DNA from 2 places in the Cohnella sp. GCM10012308 genome. Region 2 is predicted to be linked to the other one. Evidence: riboswitches for the same ligand, from Rfam matches in the RefSeq annotation. Region 2 holds a riboswitch; the other holds the start of a gene.
The links. Region 2 has a riboswitch for cobalamin ahead of ACFOTD_RS07015 (S-layer homology domain-containing protein). Riboswitches for the same ligand answer to the same signal wherever they lie in the genome.
Positions count from the first base shown of each region.

Region 1: it holds a riboswitch for cobalamin, as region 2 does, so the genes downstream of both, ACFOTD_RS17930 (DUF4430 domain-containing protein) here and ACFOTD_RS07015 (S-layer homology domain-containing protein) in region 2, are expected to answer to the same signal.

Region 1 covers NZ_JBHRYU010000016.1:55,279-64,422, reverse strand. Annotated here, with positions in the region: gene ACFOTD_RS17965 (hypothetical protein) at 1-437, shown strand, start outside; gene ACFOTD_RS17960 (cache domain-containing sensor histidine kinase) at 554-2,314, opposite strand; gene ACFOTD_RS17955 (response regulator transcription factor) at 2,311-3,066, opposite strand; gene ACFOTD_RS17950 (ABC transporter substrate-binding protein) at 3,314-4,648, shown strand; gene ACFOTD_RS17945 (carbohydrate ABC transporter permease) at 4,742-5,641, shown strand; gene ACFOTD_RS17940 (carbohydrate ABC transporter permease) at 5,638-6,486, shown strand; gene ACFOTD_RS17935 (family 4 glycosyl hydrolase) at 6,500-7,894, shown strand; cobalamin riboswitch at 8,027-8,227, shown strand; gene ACFOTD_RS17930 (DUF4430 domain-containing protein) at 8,384-9,144, shown strand, end outside.
Region 2 covers NZ_JBHRYU010000004.1:21,496-30,639, forward strand. Annotated here, with positions in the region: gene ACFOTD_RS07000 (response regulator) at 1-1,533, shown strand, start outside; gene ACFOTD_RS07005 (ATP-binding protein) at 1,560-2,825, shown strand; partial or broken gene ACFOTD_RS07010 (Rpn family recombination-promoting nuclease/putative transposase) at 3,013-3,887, shown strand; gene ACFOTD_RS07015 (S-layer homology domain-containing protein) at 3,954-6,044, opposite strand; cobalamin riboswitch at 6,235-6,422, opposite strand; gene ACFOTD_RS07020 (SDR family oxidoreductase) at 6,659-7,519, shown strand; gene ACFOTD_RS07025 (hypothetical protein) at 7,588-8,322, opposite strand; gene ACFOTD_RS07030 (RNA polymerase sigma factor) at 8,315-8,854, opposite strand; gene ACFOTD_RS07035 (LysR family transcriptional regulator) at 8,932-9,144, opposite strand, start outside.

The sequences.
Region 1 (9,144 bases), on a different contig from region 2:
ATGAGGAGACGGACTTGACGCCGCGCTGGCGCAGCGTCATCTCGCTGCTGGAACGGATGGATGCAGATCCGGAGGGGGAGTGGCGCGACTGGACCTTCGATTATCCGGCTCCGGAAGACAGTCCGGGAGAACAGCTGGATCGGGACAGAGCAACGGTGGATCAGCTGTGGCCATTATGGAAGCAGGAGGAGCAAGAGGACATCCGCTGCCAGACAGCCTTTGCAATCGTAGGACTGACACCCAAGGCAGATCTGGCGCAGTTGCTCACATTGCTCGAGGATGAAGATATGTACGTGCAGGAAAGGGCCTGCGAACGCTTAGGTGCGGAGCAATTTACGGCTGCCGAGGAACCCTTGCGCGAATTGGCGAGAAATGGCGTGAGTAATGCGAAAAGCGCCGCTGCGCGCGCGTTGGCAAGCATGTGCTTGCGTCCATAGACAAGCACGGCAAATGGATGCAGATAGGAAAACGCATTTGGGAAACGCATAGAAAAACGCATATAGGAAAACGGAAGGATGAAGCCGAAGCTTCATCCTTTTTGCAATTTTATCGATCATGGAGACGATTCATCTATAGCCGGCGGAGCCGCCGGAATCACGATGGACACCACCGTACCCAAGCCGGGCTTGCTGAGGATGCGAAACTGACTCCTCTCGTTGTACATAAGCGCCAGCCGTTTGTGCGTGTTGCGCAAGCCGATATGGGCTCCGGCATCGTCTTGTTGGCGTAGGCGCCGTCGGATCTCGGACAAGCGTGCACGCTCCATGCCCAGGCCGTTGTCGATCACCGTAATTCGAAGCGCATCTGCACGACGCAATATTTTTACCTTAATCAATCCGCCGCCGGGCTTTTCTCGAAGTCCGTGGTAGATACTGTTCTCGATCAGCGGCTGGAGCAGCAGCTTCATCGTGATCAACCCGCGAATGTCTTCTTCGTATTCGAAAATGACATCGAACAGGTTTTTGTACCTTTGCTTCTGGATGCTCACGTAATTGATCGTATTGGCAATCTCTTCTTCCCACGTCACGCGCTCGTTCGGATTGCTGAAGGAGTACGACAAAATGTCGGACAGCTGCTCGATCATCTCGCTTGCCTTGTTCGGCTTGCCCGTCAGTCCGACCGATTCCCAATAAATCGAATGCAGCGTGTTGTAGAGGAAATGAGGATTGATTTGCGCCTGCAGCGCTTGCAATTCCATCGCCTGCAGGCGATATTTCTTTTCCGACAGCTGCGTTTCGACAAAACGATGCTCGATAAAATGCTTTACGATATTTTGCGTAATAAACGCATATTCGTCCCGCACGTCGACCGGCGATTTCAAAGGGGCCCGGTTGTTCTCGGCCGAGCGGATGAGCGTCGTGATCGCCAGCAGCTGCCGATAGTTGCGGTGCGTCAGGTAATAGGTCAGGAGCAGCGCGAGCACGAAGGAAACGCTGGCCGAAACGATCGTAAACGATAAAATACGGGACGGCGTGCGATACAAGGACGAGTGGGGGATAATAGAGACATATTTCCACTTATAACGGGCCGATTCCACTTGGGTGACATTTTCCTTCCCGCCGTCCGTCTCCATGTCAAAAAACGGCGACGATTCCCCGACCACGCGCTGCAGCTCCGACTCGCCTATCGAAGCGGCCGGGACGTTGGAAAAAACGATCTCATCGTTCTCGTCCAGCACGAGCAGCTTCTGTCCGTCGTACGTGGTGATACTGCGCAAAATGCGCTCGATATATTGCGGCCGGATATTCAGGAAAATACCGATATGACGAGCCGAGATCACGTTGGAAATGGTCACGGTGTCCGGCATGCCAAGCTGCTTCGTCGATCTCCTCGTGGTCCATTCGTGCGGCGGTCCGTCATAGGCCATAAATTCGTCAAACCAGGCGATATCCGTCGCATGCGCGAACGTCGACAGCCCGTCGACCGAAGACAGGAAGCGGCCGTTCGGGTTATCGATGTAAAAGTAGACGGATTGAATATAGGGCTTCGAGCTTGTGAGCGCTGTCATATATCCGCTTATAATTTGATAGGCAGACGAGCTTTCGTAAGAGTAGCTCGGGCTGCGCAGGACATTGGCCAGTTCGTTAAATACTTTGGCATTTTGATAAAGGGCGAGATTAAGCGTATCCAGCTCGTCGAGGATCATTTCGATCTGCCGCTGCGATTGCGTCAGCAGAAATTGGCTGCTGCGGTTGATATCGGCCTTCATCTCATGCTGGGACGTGAAAAAGGACACAGAGCCGAGCAAAAGAAGCGGAATGAGCAGGGGGATGACGAAGGTCGCCAGATGCTTGATAAAATAGCGTCTCTTCATGAATGCTCGAATCCGTTCCGATAATCGCTGGGCGTTTTGCCATAGTAGCTTTTAAACGTTCTTGTGAAGTTCTTCGCGTTGCTGTATCCGACCATCTCGCTGATCTCGTACGTCTTATAACGAACGTCCGCCAGCAGCCTCAGCGCGACCTCCATTTTAACGCGGATCAGGTAATCGGTGAAGTTAACGCCGACTTTCTGCTTGAACAGGTAGCTCAGATAGTTGGCGTTCATATGGACGAGCTTTGCCGCCTCTTCGAGCGTAGCCGTCCGATAATTTTCCTGCAAATACGCCTTGATCTTGCTCATGACGAGACCTTCCTCGCCGATCTGAGTGCGAGCGGACAAGCCGGCGGTCTCTTCGGCGCGGCGTGAGGTACTCATTTCCGCTTTGAGCTCGCTGAATACGTCCATCAGCATCTGGTATTTCGCCGGCTTCACGATATAATTTTTCACGCGATATTTGAGCGCTTTTTGCGCGTATTCGAACTCCCGGTAGCTGCTGAGGAACAGCACCTCGATGTCCAGCTTGCGTTCGCGGATCGCCTCGGCCAGCTCGATGCCATTCATGACGGGCATCCGGATGTCCGTTAAAACGATGTCGATGTCCCCCTGCAAAGCGATCATGTCGAGCGCTTCCCGCCCGTTGCCCGCTTGACCCGCGACCTCGAAGCCAAGCTCATGCCAGGGAAAGTAAAGCGACAGCGCTTCGCGGGCCTCGGCCTCGTCGTCTACCAATAGCAGCTTATACACGGGCTAACACCTCTGTGATGTCGTTTTTCCTAGCTATTATAGCACCAAAGCGCACATGTAAACGCCTTTACGGTGTTCCGGGATCAACTTGTATAATGAGGATACGTTAACCGATATAAGGATACCCTCACCATAAAAACACTTGAAAGATGACACCCACAATCGAAGATTGGATGCGTTATCAACACGAGAAAACGTTTTTATAATGAGTGAAGCGTTTCCAATCAAGTGAAGGGGAGAGATTTGAATGAGTCGGAAGAGATGGATTCCCGCTACGATGACGGCTGTATTAGCGGCTGGCTTGCTGGCAGGCTGCGGGAAAAGCAATGAGGGCGCAAACGGCGCGGATGCGGGGCAAAGCGGAGGCGAAGCCAAGGACGTCACCCTCAGATTCAGCTGGTGGGGCGGCGACGACCGTCATAAAGCGACGCTGGCAGCCATCGAAGCCTACAAAAAGGTGGCGCCGAACGTCACGATTGAAGCGGAGTACCAAGGCTTCGACGGGTATGAGCAGAAAGTGAAGACGCAGCTGGCCAGCGCCACCGCGGCCGATATTATCCAACTCGATGTGCCTTGGATGACCGAGCTTAGCAAGAGCGGCTTTTTCCTCGATCTCAGCAAGGAGCCGAATATGTCTCTGGACAGCTTCGATGCGGATTTTCTCAAAAACTTCGGGACCTACGACGGCAAGGTGGTCGGGCTGCCGACAGGCGTGAACGCCTACGGACTTGTCATTAACAAGACCGCCGCGGACAAGCTCGGCGTGCCGACCGACATCAAGTGGGACTGGGACTCGTTGTACGAAGCCGGCAAGAAACTGCACGATAGCGACAAAACCAAATATTTGCTCGTAGCGGACCATGGCATGGTCATGCAGGACTTTACCAACATTCTCAAGCAGCGCACGGGCAATCAATGGGTGAATAACGACTACACGCTCGGATTCGCCAAGGAAGACGCGGTTGCGGGCTTCGACTGGATTAAGCGGGCAACGGAAGCCGGCGTCTATCAGCCGCTCGGCGAAGCCGACTTGTTCTTCGGCAAAACCGAGCAGAACACGAAGTGGATCAATGGCGACATTCCGATGATCCCGGCGATGAGCAGCACCATGCTCACTTTAAAATCGGTGCTGCCGGCAGGAACCGTCGTCACGACCGCCCTGCCGCCAGTCACGAAGGATGGCAAAGATACGGCAGAGCTGGTTCGTCCGTCTCAGCTCGTCGCGGTGAATGCCAAGAGCAAGAATACGGATGAAGCCGTCAAATTCCTGAATTGGTTCCTGACCAACCCCGATGCGGCGGTTCTGCTGGGCGACGTCCGTTCCTCGCCGGCTTCCAAGTCCGCGCAGGAAGCGGCGCTTGCAGCCGGCAAGATCGATCCTGCCGTTACCAAGGCGGTTGCGGACGGACTCGCTAGCGCCGGCATCGTAGATGGCGTCGTGGCGACCAATTCGGAAGTGTCGGCCGTCCTGCAAGACGTGATCGAGCAGGCTGCATACGGCAAGCTGACGCCGGATAAAGCGGCTGACACGTTAATCCAGACGCTGCAAAAAAAGCTGGAAGAGCTGAAGGGTAGAGGTTGACGCAAGGCGGCGGAACGAAGAGGCTTATTCCCGCTCTGCTTGCTTCCGCCGCTTGATTGTGGGTCAACCGGTTAGAAAGGAGATGGCGACTCGGTGTCCTGGAGGAGCAAAAAGAACTATCAATGGATCGGCCTCGTCTACGTGCTTCCGTGGATCATTGGATTGCTTGCTTTCCAACTGTATCCGTTTATCGCTTCATTCTATTATTCGTTGACGGATTACAATATGATCAATCCGCCGCACTGGGTCGGTCTGGACAACTATCGCAAAATATTGACGGAAGATTCGGACTTCCGCCAGTCGTTAAAAGTCACCTCGATCTATGTCTTGCTGGCCGTGCCGGTCAAGCTGGCGTTCGCGCTGTTCATCGCCCTGATCTTAAGCGCGAAGCTGAAGGCGATCAACTTTTTTCGCACGGTCTATTATCTGCCCTCCATTCTCGGCGGCAGCGTAGCGATCTCGGTGCTCTGGCGCTTTCTGTTCATGAAGGACGGGGTCGTAAACAATGCGCTGGGCGCCATCGGCATCGGTCCGATCGACTGGCTCGGCAATCCCGATATCGCGCTTTATACGCTGGGCCTGCTGTCCGTCTGGCAGTTCGGATCCTCGATGGTGCTGTTCCTTGCCGGCTTGCAGCAGATCCCGAGCGAGCTGTACGAAGCCGGTTCGATCGACGGCGCCTCGCGCACGCGCATGTTTTTCCGGATTACGGTACCGATGCTCACGCCGATCGTGCTGTTCAACCTGGTCATGCAGATGGTCAATGCCTTCCAGGAGTTCACGGGCGCATTTGTCATTACGAGCGGCGGGCCGATGAAGTCAACCTTTCTCTACGCGCTCAAGCTTTATCAAGAAGCGTTCTCGTTCTTTAAAATGGGATATGCATCGGCGCTATCGTGGATCTTGTTCATCATCATTATGATCGTTACCGCCGTTATCTTCCGGACATCGAACCGATGGGTGTACTACGAGGACGGGGGGAAGGCCAAATGACGATGGCACGGCGCGGCGCGCTGGGACGGGCGGGCTTTTACGTACTGCTCATCGTCCTCGGCTTCATCATGATTTACCCGCTGATCTGGCTGTTTGTTTCTTCCTTTAAAACGAACGAGGATATTTTCGGCTCCAGCAAGCTCTTTGCGCATACGTATGTCTGGAATTCCTACCAGCTCGGCTGGAAGGGGAACGGCCAGTACGGCTTCTCCGATTTCTTCTTAAACACGCTTAAGCTGGTTGTGCCGACCGTCGTGCTGACGATCGCCTCAAGCGTATTGGTCGCCTATGGTTTCGCACGCTTTCGTTTTCCGCTGCAGACGCTGCTGTTCTCGCTCATGATGGCCACGCTCATGCTGCCGGAATCGACGATTATCATCCCGCGCTACATTCTGTTCCGCAATCTGGGTTGGCTGGATTCCTATTTGCCGTTTATCGTGCCGGCCGGGTTTGCGACTTCCGCGTTTTTTATTTACATGCTCATTCAGTTTTTCCGCGGGCTGCCGCGAGATCTGGACGAAGCGGCGATCATCGACGGCTGCAATTCGTTTATGGTGCTCATTCGCGTCCTTCTGCCGCTGAGCAAGCCCGCGATTTTTTCGGTCGGCATCTTCCAGTTCATCTGGACCTGGAACGACTTTTTCAACTCGATTATTTACATCAGCAGCGTAAAAAACTTCACCGTGTCGCTTGGCCTGCGCATGTCGCTTGACGCCTCGTCCGTCGTGTCATGGAACCAGGTGCTGGCGATGTCGGTGACCGGGGTTCTGCCATGTATTTTACTGTTCTTCTTTGCGCAAAAGTACTTTGTAGAAGGCATCTCTACCACAGGTTTGAAAGGATAAGGAGCGTGCGGCCATGCAACAAGCAAGCGGAGAGAAGCGTAGAGACTTACAAATTGCCTATATCGGCGGCGGTTCGCGAGGCTGGGCCTGGGGATTGATGAGCGACCTGGCGATGGAGCCGAATCTGTCGGGCGTCGTCAGGCTGTACGATCTGCAATACGATGCAGCAGCACAAAACGCGGTCATCGGTAACAGGCTGGCAGAGCGGGAAGATGCGCCGGGCAAGTGGCGGTACGAAGCCGCCCGAACATTGGAGGAAGCGCTCAAGGGCGCGGACTTCGTCATCATATCCATCTTGCCCGGCTCCTTCGAGTTGATGGCATCCGACGTTCATCTGCCCGAAGAATACGGCATCTATCAGTCCGTCGGCGATACGGTAGGCCCGGGCGGACTTCTGCGCGCGCTGCGGACGATTCCGCAGTATGTCGAGATTGCCGGCGCGATCAAGGCGCATGCGCCAAAGGCGTGGGTGATCAATTACACCAATCCGATGACGCTATGCACGCGAACGCTGTACGAAGTGTTCCCGGAAGTTAAGGCGATCGGCTGCTGCCACGAGGTGTTCGGAACGCAGCATCTGCTTGCCCAGATGGTCGAGCGCAAGCTCGGGATTGCCAAGGTGGACCGCAGGGAGATCAAGGTGAACGTGCTCGGGATCAATCACTTTACTTGGCTGGACCAGGCGTCTTATCAGGGGATCGATCTGTTTCCCCTCTATAAGGATTTTGTCGACGAATTTTACGAGGAAGGGTTCGAAGGCAGCCGCAAGGGTCACTGGCTCAACGATCACTTTGCGTCGGCGCAACGGGTGAAGTTCGACCTGTTCCGCCGGTACGGCGTTATCGCAGCCGCCGGAGACCGGCATCTGGCCGAGTTTATGCCGGGCGATCAGTATCTCCGGGATCCGGAGACGGTCCGGGATTGGAAGTTCAGCTTGACGAAGGTCGACTGGCGTATCCAAAATCAGCAGAAGCTGCATGCCGACGGAGACCGGTTGGCTGTCGGAGAAGTTAGCTTTACGCTGAAGCCAACCGGGGAAGAGGGCATCGACATGATCAAATCGCTGCTGGGCATGGGCGAGTTGATCACGAACGTGAACCTGACGAACCGCGGACAATCGACGGATCTTCCGGCCGGCGCGGTCGTGGAGACGAATGCCGTGTTCGCCTACGACTCCGTTCGCCCGGTCGTAGCCGGCAGACTGCCGGACGCCGTTCATGAGATGGTGCTGCGTCATGTCACGAATCAGGAGACGACGCTGTTGGCCGCGCTGAAGCAGGATAAAAGACTGGCGCTGGAGGCATTTGTGAACGATCCGCTGGTGACGATACCGCGCGATCGCGCGGAGCAATTGTTCGACCGCATGCTGCAAAATACGAAGTCGATGCTGCCTGGATGGCGTCTATAAGCGCGGACAGGCTTGCGTCATCGATTCAGCCCGGAGACTTTTGGTCTTCGGGCTGTTTTGCGGTATTCATAAAAATGCCAAAAACCATCCATGACAAAGGCATGATATTCCGCTATGATGATCAAGTCTAATTGAATATTTTTCATTTCAGGTGCCCGTCATGATTTGCTAACCAGCGTTATGGACGGGGTAAAAGGGAAGCGGGTGCAATTCCCGCGCGGTCCCGCCGCTGTAAGAGATGAGCTTCATGCCACACGCCACTGGACGATCCGGGAAGGCGGCATGGGACGATGATTCTCGAGCCAGAAGACCTGCCGGAAATGTACACCGACAACTCTACGAGCGATAGGGGGTGTTTTAATTGAGGCTGCCTGTATATTTGGCGATCTCTGTTTAAAACCTCTTGACGATTCCGTTAAGAGGTTCTTTTTATTGCGTTCACACCGCGAATCGGCAAGCATAACGAATGGGAAGCAGGGATATTACACCATGATGAGAAAAATAACGACCTGGCTGCTCACGCTAAGTGTCGCGTTTTCGTTGTTTGCGGCCGGCGCTAAAACAATTGGCACCGCTGCGGCTGCGGGAGCGCTCGAAGGCTATATCACGTTGAGTGTCGAGAAGTTCGCGCTGGGGCAAGGCTACAAGCTGGAGCCGACACGCGTACCTTTTTATGCTGGAGAGAATGGCGCGGCAGTTATCGCCCGGGCTTTGGGCGACGATAACATCAAGCATACAGGAACCATCGACAGTGCATTTTATTTATCCGATGTGCGAGATTCGGAGCAAGCAGCGCATGTGCCGGCCTACATACTCGAACAAATCGCGTTAGGCAAAGCGACGCTCGTCGGGCGGCAGGATTCCGAGTGGCTCGGCGAATTCGACTATACCCCTATGTCGGGCTGGATGTATGAAGTCAACGACCAGTTCCCCCCCTACGGGTTCTCGAATTACCAACCGCATGACGGAGACGTCGTCCGAACGCAGTTTACGGTATGGGGCTACGGCGCTGATCTGGACACTTCGTGGGGGTTCGGCTATATCGATTCGGCGGATAAGGATGAATTGACGGCGCTGATCGGCAAGATCAATGGCGATCCTGCCAGAGACACGATGCTTGCCGATCCGGTAATAGCTGTCTTGTACTCGCATGCCTATGAAGTGCTTGAAAATATCGAGAGCACGCAAGTTAGCGTCGATCAGGCATTAACGGAATTGGCCGACGGACTGGGATGGGATGTCGTCAAGCC
Region 2 (9,144 bases):
GCCGCGTCGGAACCCGGCAAAGGAAGCGCCTTTACCCTGCTCCTGTCTGAGCAAGCCGAGAAGTCCGTTCCCGAGCTTGAAGTGGAGCGGACATCCGAGCAGACAGGGGGGGCAGCGCCAGCCCTTAATAAGGAAGCACCCGCTGCAACGGCGCCCCGGCCCGAGCCTGTATCCGTCCCGGAACCGGCGCAGCGGACGGCATTCCACGAGCCGACGCCGGTCGAATTCAAGGCTTCGCCGCGCCCCGGCGCAGACATTGCCGAGTTTTATGAATCGTTCGTGCCGGACATCTCGATCTCCAACCCGAAGCTGCTCCAGCATGCCGTAATGGATGACGACCGAAACGACCTGAAGCCGGGAGATACAACGCTGCTTATCATCGAGGAAGAAGCGTCGTTCGCGGCCATCCTGCTCGAGCTTGCGCGCAAGCGCGGCTTCAAGGCGATCGTCTCGCTGCAGGGCGACCAGGGGCTCGCGCTCGCTCACGCCTACAAGCCGGACGCGATCGTCGTCGACGCCGACCTCCCCGTCCTCAACGGCTGGGCGATCATCAGCAGGCTCAAGAGCCGGCCCGAGCTGCGGCATATCCCCGTGCACGTCATCTCCACTGCCGACGACAGCAAGCAAGGGCTCTCCATGGGCGCATTGGACTTCTGGAAAAAGCCGACCGACCGCTCGGAGCTTGAAGCCGCGTTCCTGCGGATCGAATCGTACATCCGGCGTCCGGTCAAAAATTTGCTGATCGTCGAGGACAATGCCGCCTTGCGCGGGAGTCTGGTCGACTTTATCGCGCACCCCGACGTATCCGTGACTGCCGCGGCCACCGGCAAGGATGCGCTTGGTCAGTTGAACGCCCAGCACTTCGACTGCATGGTGCTCGATCTCGGCCTTGCCGACATCTCCGGCTTCGAGCTGCTGGAGCAGGTCAAGACGAACCGCAAGCTGCAAACGCTGCCGGTCATCATTTACACGGGCCGCGACCTCAGCAAGGAAGAGGAGCTGCGGCTGCGGCATTACGCCGAGAGCATCGTGCTCAAAAACGTACAGTCGATGGAACGCCTATACGACGAGACCGCGCTGTATTTGCATCGCAAGCATGAGGACCTGCCGCCGGACAAGCAGCTCCTCATCGAGAAGCTGCATAACCCGGAAGCCGCGTTCGAAGGTAAAAAGATTTTGCTCGTGGATGACGATATGCGCAATATTTATGCGCTCTCCAGCGTGCTGGAGGGCTACAATATGGAGATCAGCTTCGCGCAGAACGGCAAGGAAGCGCTGCAGCATCTGAGCGTACACCCGGACGTAGATCTCGTTTTCATGGACATCATGATGCCGGAGATGGACGGCTACGAGACGATGCGGCGCATCCGCCAGATGTCGCAGTTCGAAAACTTGGTCATCATCGCGTTGACCGCCAGAGCGATGGAAGGCGACCGCGTAAAATGCCTTCGGGCCGGCGCTTCCGACTATATCGCCAAGCCGATTAATACGACTCAGCTCGTCACGCTTCTCAAGGCGTGGCTCATCAAATAGACCCGTCGGAAGGAATGACAGCCAGCATGGGACATCGCGTTCACATCCTTCTTGTCGACGATCGGCCCGATGAGTTCTTGTCCATTCAAGCGATTCTTGCCGATTCGCCGTACAAGCTCGTCTCCGCTTCGTCAGGCTCCGAGGCGCTCAAGTGCCTGCTCAACAACGACTTTGCGCTCATCATCATGGACGTAATCATGCCGGACATGAACGGCTTCGAAACGGCCCGGCGCATCAAGACGCGCAAAAAGTCGCAGGATATTCCGATCATCTTCCTCACCTCGCTGACGTCGGAGCTGGACAACTACAAGCAAGCGTATTCGGCCGGCGCGATCGATTTTATGACGAAGCCCGTGCATCCGGAGGTGCTGAAGAGCAAGATCGACGGCTTCGTGCGCCTCTACCTGACGCGGCTCGAGCTGGAGCGCCAGACGAAGGAATTGGCCGCCAAAACGCGGGAGCTCGAGGCGAAAACGAGCGAGCTGGAAGCGCAGGCGCAGCAGATGGAGGTAGCGAACCGCGAGCTGACGCTGATGAAGGAAACGGCGGAGACGGCCTCCCAGATTAAGTCGGGCTTCCTCGCGACGATGAGCCACGAGCTGCGAACGCCGCTCAACGGCATCATCGCGATGTCGGAGCTGCTAATGGAATCGGAGCTACGCGCTTCGGACCGCGACATGGTCGACATTATCCGCACCAGCGGCAATGCGCTGCTCTCGATCATCAGCCACATTCTCGACTTTTCCAAGATCGAGTCCGGCAAAATGGACCTGGAGCTCGCGCCGTTTAACCTGGCAAGCTGCATGAAGGAAACCGCGGACCTGTTCATCGCGCTGCTCCGCGAGAAAGGGCTGACGCTTACGACGGAGATCGATCCCGCGATTCCTTCGCTGCTGCTCGGGGATCCAAACCGGCTGCGTCAGGTGCTCAACAACTTGATCGGCAATGCCGTCAAGTTCACTTCCGCCGGCGGCGTTCGCGTCTATGCACGGCTGCTGCGTCGGCAGGACGCGGAACTGGAGCTCGAATTCGCCGTGGAGGATACCGGAGCGGGCATCCCGGAAGGGCAGTACCACAGGCTGTTCCAGCCGTTCTCCCAGCTCGAAGGAACGCAGGGCGGCAAGACCGGCGGGACGGGACTCGGACTGTCGATCTGCAAGACGCTGGTGGAGCTGATGGGCGGACGAATTTATGCGAAAAAAGACGCAGCCCAAGGTGCGGCATTCGTGTTCACGATTAAGACGAAAGCCGTGGAAGAGGAAGGTGCCGCCAGGCACCCCGCTCTCTCTTGACAATGCAAGCGGCCTGGGTGAAGATGATTTTAAATAAGTCCAAAGCAGTTCAAGGCGCGAAGCACGCGTCCTGCGCCGATCCTGTGTTTTCGTACAGGACGGCGAAGGGCGCGTTTTTTGCGTTTTCCGGGCATGTTGCGCCGTTCGGAGAATCGCTCGATTATGATATACTGGAGGCAAAACGGTTATGAATAAGCGGTTGAATCCGAAAAACGATTACTTGTTCAAGCGTCTGTTCGGCGAAGCCGACAGCAAGCCGCTGCTAATCGGATTGCTTAATGCGGTCCTGCGCAGAAGCGAGCGGGACGCGATTGCGGACCTTGCCGTACTGGACGGCAAGCTGATCACCAAGCGCCTAGTCGAAGACAAAGAAGGCGTGCTCGACATTCGCTGCGAGACGGCAGAACGGGAGCAGATCAACGTAGAGATGCAGGTGGGCCGCTATCGGCATATGGAGAAGCGAAGCCTGTTTTACATGGGGCGGCTGCTTGCGGATTCGATTCGGGAAGGCGAGGATTACGGCCAGCTCAAAAAACGATCTGCATCAACATGCTGGATTTTTCTTTTCTCCCCCTGGAAGGCTTCCATCGCTCGTTTCATCTATATGAGGATACCGAACGGCAGTTCATCCTGACGGACCTGATCGAATTGCATTTTATCGAGTTTCCAAAGTTTCGCTCGGCGCCTTACGTCATGGCGGACCCGCTTCATCGTTGGCTGAGGTTTCTGGACGAACGCACGACTCACGAACAACTGGAGGAGCTGATCGCCATGGATCCGACGATTCGGACGGCCGAGGAACGGCTGAGCCATCTGAGCGAAGACGACATGACCCGCTTGCTGTACGAGGCCAGGGAAAAAGCAACCCGGGATCGGATCAGCTTTTTGAAGGATGCGCGGGAGCAGGGCTTGGAGGAAGGCAGGGAACTGGGCATTGAGCAGGGCAGAGTCGCCGTCGCGCTTAATTTATTGAAAGCCGGCACAGACATCGTCACCGTCAGCCGCTTGTCCGAATTGCCCGTAGACCAGGTAAGACGTCTGGCCGCACAACTGGAAGAATAGGCAAACAGCGAATAGACGTCGCAGGCAAAAGCCTGCGACGTCTATTTTGTTGCGCTTATGCTTCGTTTACTTGGTAATCAAACCTTGCTTGAGCAAGTTCGAGGCGATGACGGCCGCCATCTCGCGGGTCACCTTGGCCTTCGGGTCGAACGCGGTGCCGGATGTGCCCTTCAGCAAGCCCTTGTCGTAAACCGCGCGGACCGACGCGAGCGCGTAGCCGGAGATCTGGCCTTGGTCGGAGAATGAGGTCTTTGATCCCGAGCCATCCAGCTTGAAGGCGCGGGTCAGCACAACAGCCAGATCTTGGCGGGAGATTGCGTCGTTCGGCTTGAACGACGTTGCCGTGACGCCGCCGATCAATCCCTTGGATTTCGCCGTCATGACCGCATCGAAATACCAGGCGCCCGGCGCGACGTCCGCGAACGCCTGCTTGGCGCCGGAAGCCGGCGTCTCGCCGAGCAGGCGCAGCATCAGCGCGGCGAACTGCACACGGGTCAGTTGCTGCTTCGGCGCGAACTTCAGCTCCGTCGTGCTTACGCCTTGAAGCCAGCCGGCCGCGTAAGCTTCGTTTACGGCACCGCTTGCCCAAGAAGAGATATCCGCCGCGTCCGCGAACGAATCGCCGCTTCCCTGGCCTGCGTTCACGGCTACCGTGCCCGAATACTTAAGCACGAGCGGCGCGGCGCCGGCACGGTATCCCGTCACGGTGTAAGCCAGCTCGCCTGCGGACAAGCCCTTGAAGGTCGCCGTGCCGTTCGCGTCGGTCGTCGCTGTCTGTCCGCCGATCGCGACCTGTACGCCAGCCGCCGGTCCCGTTACTTCCTTGTAGCTGCTGTCGTAATAGGTGTACTGCACGTTCACCGCAATGGCGCCGCCCGCAGCAGCCTTTGCCGTGACAGATTTCACGAGGCCGCTGTCAGCGCCGGACAGGTACAGGTACAGCTCGTCGCCCGCCTGCAGCCGGAATTTCTCAAGCGAGGTATCGACCGTTGCATAAGCGCCACCGCGCTTGACAGCGAACAGCCAGTAGACGCTCTGATCGCCTGCCGCGTCTCCGATGGCGGACAGGAACTTGCCGTATTGCGGATCTTCCGTGTAGCCAAGCTTCAGCTTGTTGCGATCGGCGATCTCGACCAGCCCGTCCCACGCATATACCGCTTGCGTAGCGCTCAGCGCAGCCAGCGGGCCGTTCAGCCCTTCTACGGCTGCGCCCGTCGCAACCCATTGGCTGGCAGCGTTGACGTATACGGAACGATGCGATGCGCCGAACAGCCCGTAAGCGGCCAACGCGCGCAGCGCCTGCTCGGTGGCGAACGCCTTGTCCGATGCGGTGTCGGACAGCTCGTGCTTGAAGCCGCCGTCCGTATTTTTGAACGCCAGCAAGCGCTGGATCAGGTTCGATCCGTTCTTGGCGAACTTCGCGTCCGCCGGATCGATGCCGTAGGCGGCAAGACCGATGATCGTTTGCGCGATCGCCTCGCTATTGTCGTTGGCGAGGTTCGTGGACAGCCACGCGACAGCCTTGTCCGCCGCGGCAGCAACCTCGGGGCGGTCCTTGTACTTGCCCAGGGCGCTGAGCGCCATGCCGTACAGATCGGGGACCGTGGAGCCGTCGATGCCGGAGACGATCGCCGCGACCAGATCGCCGCGCGTCCACGCGGTACCGGCAGGCAGCTCGTAGTTGCCCGAATCAAGCGCGAGCAGCACAAAGATATCGGCGTACACATTGGCAAAGGAAGAATAGCTCGCAAGCTTCGCGATCAAGTCGTGGCCGCCGATGCTGCGAGCGTCCAGTCCGATCGCGTTCGCGACCAGCGCAAAGCGCGCAAGCGCCGTCGGATCCGGCGAAGCCTTGGCCCACTCGGCCTCTACGCCGGCAGCCAGCTTCGCCGAATAGTCGGCAGGTACGGCTTGTCCCGCGCGCGCGAAACTGAGGGCCAGCCAATCCGAGGAAACCCCGCCGTTCGCGTTGACATAACCAATGGCGGCCTGGATATCCGACTGGACGTTGACGGAAGCGACCGCGGCGACCGTCGTGGCGCTAGCGCTCTCGGCGTAGCTCTTGCCCGCAGGCAGCACAGCCGACAGCCCGGCGACCGCCAGCGATACAGACAGTGCGAGCGATGTAAGCGATTTGAAGCGTTTAAAGCCCAACATGAGTCATTCCCCTTTTCAACCTATAATGATGAGTCCTCTTGCCCGTACGGCTCGTCCGCGCCGAAACAAAAAAACCACTCCGCAGCGGGAGTGGTTCAAAATTGCAGCACGGCGCCGTACCGCAACACAACCGCTCCATAGCGGCTTGGCTGGCACAGCCGATCCCGCCGCTCACTCCGCGAAGCGGACGGAATACATTCGTATCGAGGCAGGTCTCCTGGCTCTGCTTCATCGCGACTCCTGCGCCTTCCCATTCGGTTGAACAGTGGCATCGCTCGGAGCGCTCGGCATTACAGTGGCGGGACCGCGCCGGATTTTCACCGGACTTCCCTATTAAGCGGCATGGCAGCATGCGCGCGCCTGGTACGAGGATATGCAGTTATGCCCTAATGATAGCGGGTCGTCCGGCCTTTGTCTATGAAAAGGGAGGCATCTCTTCCAAGAAACTCGCCCAGAGATGCCCTTACGCCGAGGAAACGAGCCTGACAGGAAGTCTTGACTCACGCCGGAGTTGTAGCTATTATGGTTACAACGAATGTTCGCGTTCTATGTATCTTCTTAAGCCGAAGCGCGGAGGCTAGCCAATACGATTCCAATCAGGAGGTTCAATTCTAATGAAAATGCTAGTGACCGGTGCAACGGGCCATCTCGGCTCCCTTGTCGTACAGACGCTTCTGGGGCGCGTTCCCGCGGAGCAAATCGCCGTAAGCGTTCGCGATCCGCAAAAGGCGGCAGCATTGAGTGAGCAAGGCGTGGACGTACGGCGCGGCGACTTCGAAGATCCTGCTTCGCTTGAGCAAGCCTTCGCCGGCATCGATCGCCTGTTGATCGTCTCCACCGACGGGGACACGGAGACGCGTATTCGCCAACATGCGAACGCCGTGGAGGCGGCACGCCATGCAGGCGTAGGATTCATTGCCTATACCAGCGCGCCGAATGCCCAAGAGAGCGAGCTGTTCCTGGCGGAAGTTCACCGCGATACGGAAAATGCGATCCGCGCGACCGGCATCCCCTACGCCTTTTTGCGCAACAATTGGTACATCGAAAACGAGGCCGGCGCGATCCAGGGCATCGTCGCGGGCGCCCCGCTCGTCACGTCCGCCGGAGATGGCAAAGTCGGCTGGGCTGCGCGCAGCGACTATGCGGAGGCGGCTGCAGCCGTGCTCGCCGGCACAGGGCACGAGAATAAGGTGTACGAGCTGGGCGGACCGCTGCGTACGTATGGTGAGCTCGCCTGCGTGCTGTCCGAGGCGCTCGGGCGTGAAGTTTCGCTCCAGCAAGTTGACGATGAAACTTATGCGGGCGTGATGAAGAGCGCAGGCGTTCCCGAGTTCGCGCTGCCGATCGTCACCGCGATCCAGCAAGCGATTCGCGCAGGCACGCTTGCAGTGGAGAGCAGCGATCTGGAAAAGCTGCTCGGGAGGCCGGCGACGCCGCTGTTTGAGGTCATATCCGCGCTATTCAAAACAAATTAAAATGAACGGCCGACAGCGGAGCCCAGCTTTCCGTATCGGCCGTTTTTTTATAGGAGACGCGAAAGCAATTAAGACGAAGGCGCCTCCAAATATAAATGAGCGAGCGCGACCGCCTCGTCCGGATCCATGCTCCAGATGCTGATGCAGGTCACGATCTCTTTTGTGGCCTCCTTGTGATAAAGCATCATCTGCCATCTGCCCTTCTGCAGATTCATCAGAATCGCGAGATCGTCGCCGAAGCCCTCAATGAACTTGGAGCCGTACGGATATCCGGAGCTGAAAGTCTGGTTCGGCTTTTTCTTCAAGGACATGGTGTAGCTGTTGTCGAACGCTTGTTTTACGACGACGCGCTTGCCTTGGGGATCAAGCAAGAAGGACCAATATTCGGCATTGCCCGGATTCAAACCGGTGGAGCGCACCTCTGTCCAGCGGGCCGGCAAGACCGGGATTCGAATCGGAATCGGGGCTATTCTTCTGGTCTCCTGCAGCGTTAATAACGGATACCCCTCTAATATGTGCTTACCGTCGAACGCTTCAAGCGGCGTCAACATCTCTGTCAGATCTTCTTTCTTAGCGCTAAATGAAACTGTCGTGTTAGACCAGTTCGTCACGCTTTGATAGACGGCAGTGCAGGCCCCCGCCAACAGCGCCGCGAGCAAGGGCAGCGCGATAAGCCAATAGCGTCGAAAAGGCCTGCGCGTCATGCCCTCCGCCCGCGCCCAGAGCTGGTCGAAGGACGTGGCCGGCGTTTCCGGTGCGAGCGCCTCATCAATCACCCGTCGATACTTCGAGACATCACTCATGGCTACCCCCGCTCCCGTATGCGAAATAACGATCCTTATTCGGCAAACGCGCCCTCAGGCTGTTCAGCGCCGAATGGAGCCGGGATTTGCAGGTCCCGAGCGGTATTCCCAGCAAGTCGGCCGTCTCCTGAAGCGTCATCCCCGCATAAAAGTGGAGCGTCACAACCTCCCTCGTCTTCAGCGATAGCCCTAATACCTCGCGCCATAACTCCCGATCGCGCTCGTCCGACAGGACGATGGCTTCAATCGAATTCGGGTCCGCCCGTTCAGGCGGTTGACCTATCAAGAAGAGCCAGCGGCTCTTTCGAAGCGAATTGCGCGTCAAATTGATCGCGATGCGGGACAGCCACGGCCGCGCCGAGCCGGTTCGCTGCGGGTCAAAGCTGCCGTATTTGCGAAAGGCTTGCATAAAAACGTCTTGGGTGATGTCTTCCGCCAGCGATCTGGATTTCGTCAGCATGAGCACGAGCCGGTAAATATAAACGGCGTTCTCTTCGTAGAGCCGCTGCGCTTCCGCTTTAGCGATCTCCATTCCGCCCCTCTCCTCCCTTCCAAGCGTATCGCAGCTTATACACTTCAACTTGGAAAAGAGTTCGGTTCGCCGCCGCCCTACTCCGCGAGTCCTTCCCGCAATGCAGCGTACAGCTTCGCTCCCGCCGGCGTCAGCGGCGACTCGGCGGCTCTGCTGAGCAGGCCGCACGCCATGTCCACGACCGTCCCCTCGATCGGGCGAGCGGTGACGCCGGCCCGAGGCTCGTCCGCCAGCACGCGCGGAACTAGGGCGACGCCAAATCCGATCGCTACATAGGAAGCGAGAGCGGT